Regions from separate parts of the Paenibacillus sp. FSL E2-8871 genome, predicted to be linked through region 2. Evidence: riboswitches for the same ligand, from Rfam matches in the RefSeq annotation. Region 2 holds a riboswitch; each other region holds the start of a gene.
What was found. Region 2 has a riboswitch for cyclic di-AMP ahead of NYE25_RS21575 (C40 family peptidase). Riboswitches for the same ligand answer to the same signal wherever they lie in the genome.
Positions count from the first base shown of each region.

Region 1: linked by a shared signal. The riboswitch ahead of NYE25_RS16565 (alpha/beta fold hydrolase) and the one ahead of NYE25_RS21575 (C40 family peptidase) in region 2 are both predicted to bind cyclic di-AMP.
Region 3: linked by a shared signal. The riboswitch ahead of NYE25_RS23685 (hypothetical protein) and the one ahead of NYE25_RS21575 (C40 family peptidase) in region 2 are both predicted to bind cyclic di-AMP.

Region 1 covers NZ_JBBOBV010000001.1:3,653,463-3,656,740, forward strand. The annotation lists gene selD (selenide, water dikinase SelD) at 1-572, opposite strand, end outside; gene NYE25_RS16565 (alpha/beta fold hydrolase) at 729-1,538, opposite strand; cyclic di-AMP (ydaO/yuaA leader) riboswitch at 1,645-1,829, opposite strand; gene NYE25_RS16570 (hypothetical protein) at 2,051-2,224, opposite strand; gene NYE25_RS16575 (Nif3-like dinuclear metal center hexameric protein) at 2,310-3,104, opposite strand; gene NYE25_RS16580 (endo-1,4-beta-xylanase) at 3,216-3,278, opposite strand, start outside.
Region 2 covers NZ_JBBOBV010000001.1:4,745,586-4,748,863, reverse strand. The annotation lists gene NYE25_RS21585 (hypothetical protein) at 1-399, shown strand, start outside; cyclic di-AMP (ydaO/yuaA leader) riboswitch at 614-752, shown strand; gene NYE25_RS21580 (C40 family peptidase) at 806-1,234, shown strand; cyclic di-AMP (ydaO/yuaA leader) riboswitch at 1,594-1,735, shown strand; gene NYE25_RS21575 (C40 family peptidase) at 1,741-2,232, shown strand; gene NYE25_RS21570 (GNAT family N-acetyltransferase) at 2,488-2,973, shown strand; gene NYE25_RS21565 (c-type cytochrome) at 3,101-3,278, shown strand, end outside.
Region 3 covers NZ_JBBOBV010000001.1:5,234,496-5,237,773, reverse strand. The annotation lists gene kdpA (potassium-transporting ATPase subunit KdpA) at 1-1,055, opposite strand, end outside; gene kdpF (K(+)-transporting ATPase subunit F) at 1,068-1,145, opposite strand; gene NYE25_RS23685 (hypothetical protein) at 1,272-1,688, opposite strand; cyclic di-AMP (ydaO/yuaA leader) riboswitch at 1,879-2,068, opposite strand; cyclic di-AMP (ydaO/yuaA leader) riboswitch at 2,489-2,654, shown strand; gene NYE25_RS23680 (hypothetical protein) at 2,788-3,278, shown strand, end outside.

The sequences.
Region 1 (3,278 bases), 1.1 Mb from region 2:
TTAATAGAAGTCGTTAAGATGCCCACACCGATAGGTTTAGTCAAAATCAGCTTGTCTCCTACCTGCGCACCTGCATTCGTTCTTACTTTGTCCGGATGCACAAGGCCCGTAACGGCCAATCCAAATTTAGGCTCTTTATCGTCGATGGAATGTCCGCCCACAAGCGTTGCTCCTGCTTCCTGCACTTTATCTGCTGCACCGCGCAAAATGTCACCGAGAATGCTTTTGTCCAAAACAGAAATAGGGAAGGCCACAATATTAAGCACTGTAAGCGGCTTGCCGCCCATAGCATAAATATCACTTAACGCATTAGCTGCTGCAATTTGCCCAAAGGAATAAGGGTCATCCACGATCGGCGTGAAAAAATCAACAGTTTGCACTAACGCAAGATCATCACTTAATCGATATACCCCAGCGTCATCACTGGTATCCAGACCTACAAGTAGATCCGGATTAGGAACGGTTGGTGGTAGACTGCGAATAACCTGCATGAGATCGGCGGGACCGATTTTGCAGCCGCAGCCCCCTTTTGAAGATAATGAGGTCAATTTTATGGTTTCGGCTTGAGACATCATGACTCAGCTCCTTTAGATAGTTAATCTCGAATATCTTTAATCTTACATCAGTAGACAGCATTGTACAAAATACAGACATACAGAAGAACGCCCCGTAGCCAGTACATACTCCCCGGCTATGGGACGCCCCTCATTTCTCACTTACCACTAAGATCAACTAATCTGCTGAGTTTCCTGCTGTTTCTCCAAAAACCGCTGAAGTATAGCATTAAATTTCTCCGGCTGACACAGATTACTAGGATCTAATGCGTTAGGGATGATCACTAACTGAGCATGTGGCAGCTGAGACACCATATCCTTCATACAATTAACTCCAAATTCACTAAAGTCACCTACAATACATAAGGCGGGACGCTTAAAAGACTTTAAGCATCTAGTGTAATCCACATGGCTCGTAGCCAGCCTTTGCCGATACAATTCCCGTGGACGTTTATCGAGAAGTCCTCTTCTAATCTCGTTATAAGCCAGATTCCAGCGTTCCCGGTACATCATACGAATCGAAGGCAGTACAAGCTCACTTGGAGCGTAATACATTAACCAACTACAATAAGCAGCCATAAGCTGGATTTTACCGATTATCGTTGACGCCTGACTTCTACAAAAGCTATCCGCGACAACAATCGCTTTTACTCGCTCTGGATATTGTTTCGCAATATGTTGAACGACGAGCCCCCCATAGGCACTCCCAACAAAAACAGCCTCACGAATACCCAAATCATTCAATAGCATAATTATATCTAGACATTGGGTTTCAATAATCTCATTTGGGGCCTGCAGTAGTTCACCTGATTTGCCATTCCCCCGTAAATCACACAGAATCACTTTATATTTATCAGAAAAATACTCCAATTGTGGCTTGAACATACTATGTGTTAATCCATGTCCATGGATAAACACAACCGGAGTCCCTGTTCCATTGATTTCGTAATAGAGCGAAGTTCCATTCAGTTTAGCAATAGGCAAAGTTAACACCTCTTTCATAGATAGGTTCTACAACTATATCTGCTTTTTAACGCAGCAAAAAACCACAGAGGGATTCTCTGTGGCTATTCATCATCAAATACGCCATTCATCCTCTCTCCATACGCTTACGAGGTTAGCTGTCGGATTCGGGCAGTGAGAGTTGCCCTACCTGCATGGATGCATTTATGCACCTGGAACAGGATTCACCCCATAACTAGTACCGATTGTTACACTGGTTCCCAGTTGTTGGTTCCCCCGCTTTCCTTAACGGAAATTAAGCGGACTTCTTATGTAATTGTCAGTTATGTGATGAATCATACTCCGTGTAAGGTTTCTTGTAAAGTTGAGCCGTGGGCAAAATAATGTTGAAAGCCATGCTTTTCATTTCATATTAAGCATACACTTCGTTTTCTCTTTCTTTTGCTCTTGTTTACTCAATATATCTAAAAAAAGCCGAGCGGCCATCAGAGATCAATCCCTGAACCACTCGGCTTCGTTATACAATCATATGGCTACAACAGATCGGCGTTTTTCAATGCATGCTCCCAGCTCGGAAAAAAGAACAGCGCACTTCTCATAAGATCAGGATCGCTTTGCTTCACTTGTTTTTTGCTGATCGAGCTTCCATCGGTTTGAAGCTTTTTGATACGACTTAACACTTCATCAGCCTCCAAAGGAATTTCCATTGAAACACTCCTTTCTCAGTGACCTGGTTTCCAATCATTTTCTCCATAATATGCAAATTTATTCTTCATTTCGGTTTATACGAAATTAAACCAGCTGATAGACCGGTTGTTCAGCAATAAAATAAGTAGGAATCATTGGGTATTTCTGTGCCAGAACTTCAGCTAAATATTTCATTCCTGGAGCTTCACTTTCCGCATGACCTAACATAATCAGCGCTTTTAATCTGCCTTGGTGGACAGCATCCCTCACATATTCTGGAGTTTCCCATTCGGGGCCCTCGCCAGCAATAATTAAATCAAGATTGTGCTGATTAAAAAGAGGAATAGCCATCGTCCCACCTCCTCTGTAACCTACTAATATCCCCACATGTCTGCATATCTGGGATAGGTCTCCGGCAGCACGTACATAGGAGATGCCTAGCTTTCTTTTTATATACAGAGCCGCTTCACTTACCGTCATAGCTGGAATCGATAGGATTGTAGCAGTGGATTGCTGCTCAACCACATAGGCTGACCATTCAAGCTCTCGTAGCAAGCCCACCATGATCCCATCCGGTTGATGCCGATGCCAATAATCATGATAACGAAAAATAGCCAGTTCAGAACGCTCAATCAAACTCCGTTTCGCGCGAGACACAGGGTCATCCTTTAACCACTTGCTCGTCTCATGATGACTGTAAAACACACCTTCATGTGTGATCAACAAATTGGCGTTCATAGCAATCGTTCGTTCCACAACATATTGCGTAGCGCAAAATGCCGTAACCATCCCTGTAATCACCATTTCTGGATTCCCCGGCTTAAGAGTATCCACAGTCCTATCTATCTGTTCCATAGCTCCTATTAAATCTTCCAGAATCGTTCTAATTGTCACGCTCACTTTAATCCGCCCTTTGAGATCTACTCTACTAATCTATCAACGTATAAATAACCCGCCCTTAATCGATATAAGGACGGGTTCACAGTTCATTATTTGAGCAGCTTGTCCACTCTATAATTTCGTGGCAGAGGTGATAATTCGATGGAAAGCTGGCTTAGGCTTATGCCCTTCATC
Region 2 (3,278 bases):
TACTGGCTTGCTCCAAAAATGTACGGGCTATTCTTGTCCTCCTTTCTGAACTACTCTTTGTTACTTCATCTAGTTCCATACGTATTGGCATGGCTTATATACATCTTTATCGTGCGCCTGTTCCTTCTATATATGCAGTTTGGTTATACCAGCGGCACGGGGATGTTCTCCTCCTTATTCGTTTGCTTGAAGTCGCTGATTCCGGCAATAGGAATTTCAATCATACTTGGTGCAGCAGGCCTGATCCTTTTGCTAGTGTGCGGACTAACGGGTATCTTCTGTCCTGGCCTACCAGCGCTTCTTATTCGTCAACTTTCATCACTGCCCTCAACACTCTTCAAAATGTGGGGAATTTCGGCTCAATATCATCTATGGCACAGTAAAGCATTTCCACAATAATTTGAAACATTACAGAACATAATATAAGAGTCCCGGTTCCTGAATCAGGAGTTGGGACTCTTTCGCGTTATAGACAAATTATGAGGATTTGCAAAATCGTAAAGACTTTGTTACAATAAGTCCTGTTCCATTGGTAACAAGTTTGTAATCATTTGAAACGATTTCTACATAACTTCATGTATTTGTCGTAGTCATGTCGATAAGTCACTATCTGGTGCATAAAACGCCGAATTCCTTGCACCGGGAAGTGGGGGAACCATATTTTGGGTGAATTGATCTCGCTTTGCAGTGATCATAGGGGAACCTTCTACCGAATCCTTAAGCTAACCTCACAGGCATTGGAAGGGGTACAATTTTTTTGAAGAATTTAAGAAAAGCATGCGTCGCTGCGGCGCTAGGACTTGTGATGGCGTTCTCTATTGGTGGAGGAAGTGCCTTTGCAGATTCTAAGATGGACAGTGTTATTTCAAAGACAATTGGAGTTGCCTATAAAACCGGAGGCACTAGCACTGCCGGGTTTGACTGTTCTGGATTTACTACGTATGTATTCAAGAAGGTGGGTCTTTCTTTGCCCCGTACTTCAAAAGCTCAATATAATGTCGGAACTCCTGTAGCCAAAAGTAAATTACGTTCAGGTGACCTAGTTTTCTTTAACACATTGGGCAACGGCGTATCCCATGTCGGCATTTATGTTGGAAACGGAAAATTCGCACAATCATCATCTTCATATGGCGTGACCATCACTTCACTTAGCCAGTCCTACTGGGCCAATCGCTACGTTGGTGCTAAAAGAGTAATGAGTACTTCCTCATATCAAGCTATAGCCTACGATTAATACTTCCCCACAACTATAACCTCACAATTACATTATATAGACCTGGGTTTGATTATTGACTTAATCGAATCCAGGTTTTCTTTTGCCTTATTATATTCTTTACACCTCTAGAACGGACTTTAAACACTTTTATTTGATAAAAATTTCAATAAATATAAAAATTAGTTTAATATTATCGCTTACATATGCATTTTGTCTTTAAAAAAACGAATTTTTCTGCATGATTATGTTAAAAACGATTGCCAAGCGGCACTCTGTTTGTTACAATAACTGCAGTAAGATTTTAGTAACATTTTTGTAATCATTAAGTTGTTATTTACAAAGGTTTTGTCATGTATTGATTACAAGCTATTCCTAATCAACAGTATCAGCCGAGTTTCCTAACTATTAGGAAAACGGGGGAACCAACTTTGGGTGAATTGACCTCCATTTTTAGAGGGGTCATAGGGGACCTTCAACCGAACCCTTAAGCTAACCTCGTAGGCATCCGGAAGGGGTATAAACTTTTGAAGAAGAAGCTAGCAGCAGCAGTACTTAGCTTTTCCATTATTTTCACCATCGGAGCAGGAAGCGCTTTCGCGGATTCCAAAATGGATAAAGTGATCGACAAGACCATCGGAACTAAGTACGTATCCGGCGGCATCTCCACAAATGGATTTGATTGCTCCGGATTTACAATGTATGTATTTGATAAAATTGGTATAAACCTACCACACCAATCAGGTTCCCAGTATCAAATGGGCACTGCTATCTCCCAAGATGATTTAAGATCTGGAGATCTTGTATTCTTCAATACAAGTGGTAAGGGTGTCTCCCATGTCGGTATTTATGTCGGTGAAGGCAAGTTTGCACACGCATCTTCCTCACGCGGTGTAACGATTAGCTCCCTGAGTGATAGCTACTACGTGAAACGCTACATCGGTGCTAAACGAATTATGAGCACGGATGCTTATCATTCTGTTGCTTCTGAGACAGAAGATAATGATGATGTTCAATAAGTAAATCGTACATAGGCTCTTTTCCAAGATGTTGATTCTTGGGGAAGAGCTTGTTTTTTGTCTTATTTAGTATTTACCCCTCTCAGAATTTGTAAAACAATAATCCTCATAAATTTCTGAGTCGACCATGCCTCTTTTTGTATATAATTAGTTACAAGCATAAACGCCTTCGATGTCCTTATAAGGACCATAAGTATTTTAAGCTAGAAATATAAGACATTTAAAGTTCCCCCGTGAAAGGAGGTCCTTGACCTTATGATAAATCCCTCTGTTACTTTTCATGTAGCGCCTATGGAGACCAGTCACGCGGAAGAGATTTGCAACTGGGATTACACTGCCCCTTATAATATTTACGGCTGGATGCCGTGGGAGCAAATGCAGGCTCTTGGAATCGAGTTCGGTGACCCTCAGCTACGGAATGAGCAATATGTCTCCATCTTAAATGGGCAAGGGATTTTGTGTGGATTCGCGCAGTTGTTTCCATTGGAAGGTGTTGTTCGCTTGGGGATTGGTATGCGCCCTGATCTATGCGGTCAAGGTCTAGGAAAAATATTCATGGATGCAATCGTGCAAGCAGCCTTAATTCGTTATCCTGAGCGTGAGATTGATCTAGAGGTATTGACCTGGAACCAGCGGGCAATCCGAACTTACCAAAAGTGTGGATTTACGATTACCGATACGTATGAGCGCCTAACCCCCACAGGAAACAAACCTTTTTATTGCATGGTCTATGATAAATAATATTAAATTCCATATTTTTCAATGATTTGATGGCATTATCGTTCATTTTTTTGTCACAAACCCTATGATAACGCTTCACCTTGAGCTATAATGTAGGGAGCAGCTTACATAGAAGGGACGAACTGGGATGCAGAAATGGATCATGAGCGGTTTGTTTTTTGCCGCCTGTGCCTTTGCGGTAGTACTTATGTTTACACTTCCAGGTAAAGAAGAGGTAGCTGAACAGAATAAGCCGACGATGCCGGAAGTCCAATTGGATGCGGCAAAGGCCGAAGCAACCGTGAAAGCCAGCTGTATCACCTGTC
Region 3 (3,278 bases), 490 kb from region 2:
TCATGCATATTGTTAACACTACCTGTCGTAGCTGCGGTTGTTACTGAAGTAAACAAGGAAGACTGCGGTATGCCGAAGCGCACCTCTTTACCTTCCATGCTACCTTGTGAAGATTCGATTCCTAGTGCATTGATCGCCGGATTACCTTTTGATTCAGCATAGAAGTTTAGGCTTAATAGCAGAACAAACAAGGTCATCATTGCGGTAAAAATTACCCAGCCCTGACGTTTGTTCTTGGCAAACAATCCGTACATATAAGGGAGCGAAGCTGGCAGCATCCACATAGAGAGAATCTCCAGAACGTTCGTAAGTGGATTAGGGTTCTCAAAAGGATGGGATGAATTGGCCCCGAAGAAGCCGCCACCATTCGTGCCCAGATGTTTGATCGATTCCAAAGAAGCTACTGGACCGATAGCAATTTGTTGTGTTTGGCCCTCTAGTGTAGTGACTTCAAGTGATGGCTTGAGCGTTTGTGGCACATGCAGTCCTACCAACACCAATGAAACTAACAAAGCTAGCGGAATGAACACACGAATATGTGCTTTGACGAAATCCTCGAAGAAGTTCCCGACTGATTTCCGTCCCGTGATTCCTCTGACAAAGGCAACCGCAACAGAAAATCCGCTCGCTGCAGATGTGAACATCATCATCGTGATGACAGCCATTTGTGAAAAATACGAAAGCCCCGTCTCCCCGCTATAATGCTGCAGGTTCGTATTGGTCATAAAGCTGATCACTGTATTGAATGAAAGCGTCTGTTCCAAATCCGTAATTCCATTCGGGTTTAACGGCAATCCCCGCTGCAATCTAAGAACAATGTAACTGAAAGTAACCAATACGATATTTGTTAACACAAAGCTGAGCGCATACTTCTTCCAAGACATTCCGTCCCGTTTTTTCAGGCCAATCAGCTTATAAATTCCTTTTTCCATGCCTCCAAACCATCGATCCGTACGGTTCGGTTCATTAGAAAATACATAATATAAATACGTGCCCATCGGCTTAACCAGCAAGATAAGAATTACGATTACAGCAACTATTTGCAAAATGCCCATGAATGCCCCTCCTTAAAATTTCTCCGGATGAATCAATGCGTAAACCAGATATACAAACAACAGTAGGGTAACAGCGATTACTAGAATCACAACTTATCCCTCCCTGTATCCTCAACTACACCTGCGCACCAGCGCATAAATCCATAAAACAACCCGTAAATTACAGCTAACGAAGCCACCATATACAGATCCATCATATCTCCCGCACTCCTTCTTTTATCCTTGATGAGGTGATTTATCGATTAGAAAATCAGCATCACCACTGTGAGAATAGATTACATAACTTGCACCAAGCCTTTTATAGACCAATCTAGGATTTATTGAGCTTGTGATTACAAAAATCGGCTGTGTCGTCCAGGTGCGGCACATCTGAATGTAGCGGCAGCATAACGTAAAGCTGCTCTCGAACAGATATACCCGTCCTACCGGGAACGGCGGGCGAAACCAAGTATTCTGATGGCGGGTATCAACTAGAACGACTTGTTCAATCCCCATCTCTTCGAGTAGGGCCTTCTCAGGCAAGTTGTTGGTCAATCCGGCCATCTTAATGCCTCTGAATTTTAGAAGCTTAATAAAATGTTCGCCTGCCTTCGTTGGCGCACATACCAGTACATATTCATTCTGATCTGTCATCTCTTATTCTCCTCAAATGCTTTGCTTGTAAGATCAGAGCTTGATCACCCTGATCTTGAAAGAAAAGCTACCGCTAATGATGAATATAACGACCTCTTCGTGAGGTTTTCCATAAATGCTTTGCTTAAAAAAGCACAGCAAAAAGCCACAAAGGATTCTCCTCTGTGGCTCGCTAGCGGTCACATTGCACTCATCCTCTCTCCATACGCTTACGAGGTTAGCTGTCGGATTCGGGCGGTGAGAGTCGCCCTACCTGTATAGATGCGAGCTCACTCGCATCTTCTACAGGATTCACCCCATAACCGGCTTCCGACTCTCACATCGTCTGCCGATTGTTGGTTCCCCCGCTTTCCTTATCGGAAATTAAGCGGATCAAATATTCGATTGTTGTTGAAACAGGAGTAATCATACCCTTATGCAGGAAGAATTGTAAAACCTGATTGATGCCAAAATAATGCAAATTAAAAACTATTTTCGCGTTGGATAGCGCTTACTTGATATCCAATCTCTCTATATCTCTTGTTTACTCGAGTTTTAATCCATTAGCGAAAAGCGGGCATACCATGTGATTTTATTCACCACAAATGTAGATATCTCAAAAAATCGCCTTTATAGGTAAGAAAACAAGAAGTCGAGATTAAGCGAGGAAGAAGCCCGATAACTCGCAATAAATACCTATTTGGTTCCCTTTTCCGTCGTAGTAGGCAGGATTTGGTTTAAATCGCGCTCAAAAGAACACTTTCTGTTTTTACAGAAACACCTTGAAAAGAGTATGATTCGGGTTGAATCTATTTCACAAAATACATTCAACGCTGAGTTCCTGTATTTGCAGGGAACGGGGGAACCATCAGGCCACATGGCCTACTTGGGGTGAATCCGAAGGAGACTGTTCAAGTCTCACATAGGTAGGGCGACTCTCACCGTCCGAATCCGACAGCTAACCTCGTAAGCGTAAAGAGAGAGACCCTTGATCCGCCACGCTTTGGCACAGGTGTGTGTATACCTGTATTCCAAAACCGCAGCAGAGGTCCTCCTCTTGCTGCGGTTTTTGCGTTACCTGATTCTATAAGGTGATAGCATGCTGGACGGGGTGAAAGGAATGAAACACTATTATTGGGGAACTCAGCAAGGGCTACTTGAGCCGATAAGTCTAAATTATGTTTGCTTTGGAGCGTTGTGGTTCGAAGAGGATCATCACAGAACTATTGTCGGCTATGCTTTTGGTCAGAAGCAGATTGAATCACTTCGCCATTTCAGCAGCCCATCTACCTGTGAATACTGTATGGACCGAACAATTATATACGAAATATATAAAAGTATCCGAGAAAAGCAACAGCTGCAGGATTGGTCAGCACACCAACGTTTTCCGTGGCTCACCGCTTTTAAGGAACCGTGGAAAGATGTTGCAGCCGGTTGGTACGTAATGAGATCCCGCAACACCTTTCCCTTACATTTATCCGTTATACGCAAACAGAAATTCCGACTATGGCTAGAGCATGCCGCAGTCTGTGAGAATGAAGCTGAAATGCTCGCCTGTATAGAGAAGGTTAATGACATTCACCATGTAGATCTTAAGCTTTTGGAAACCTA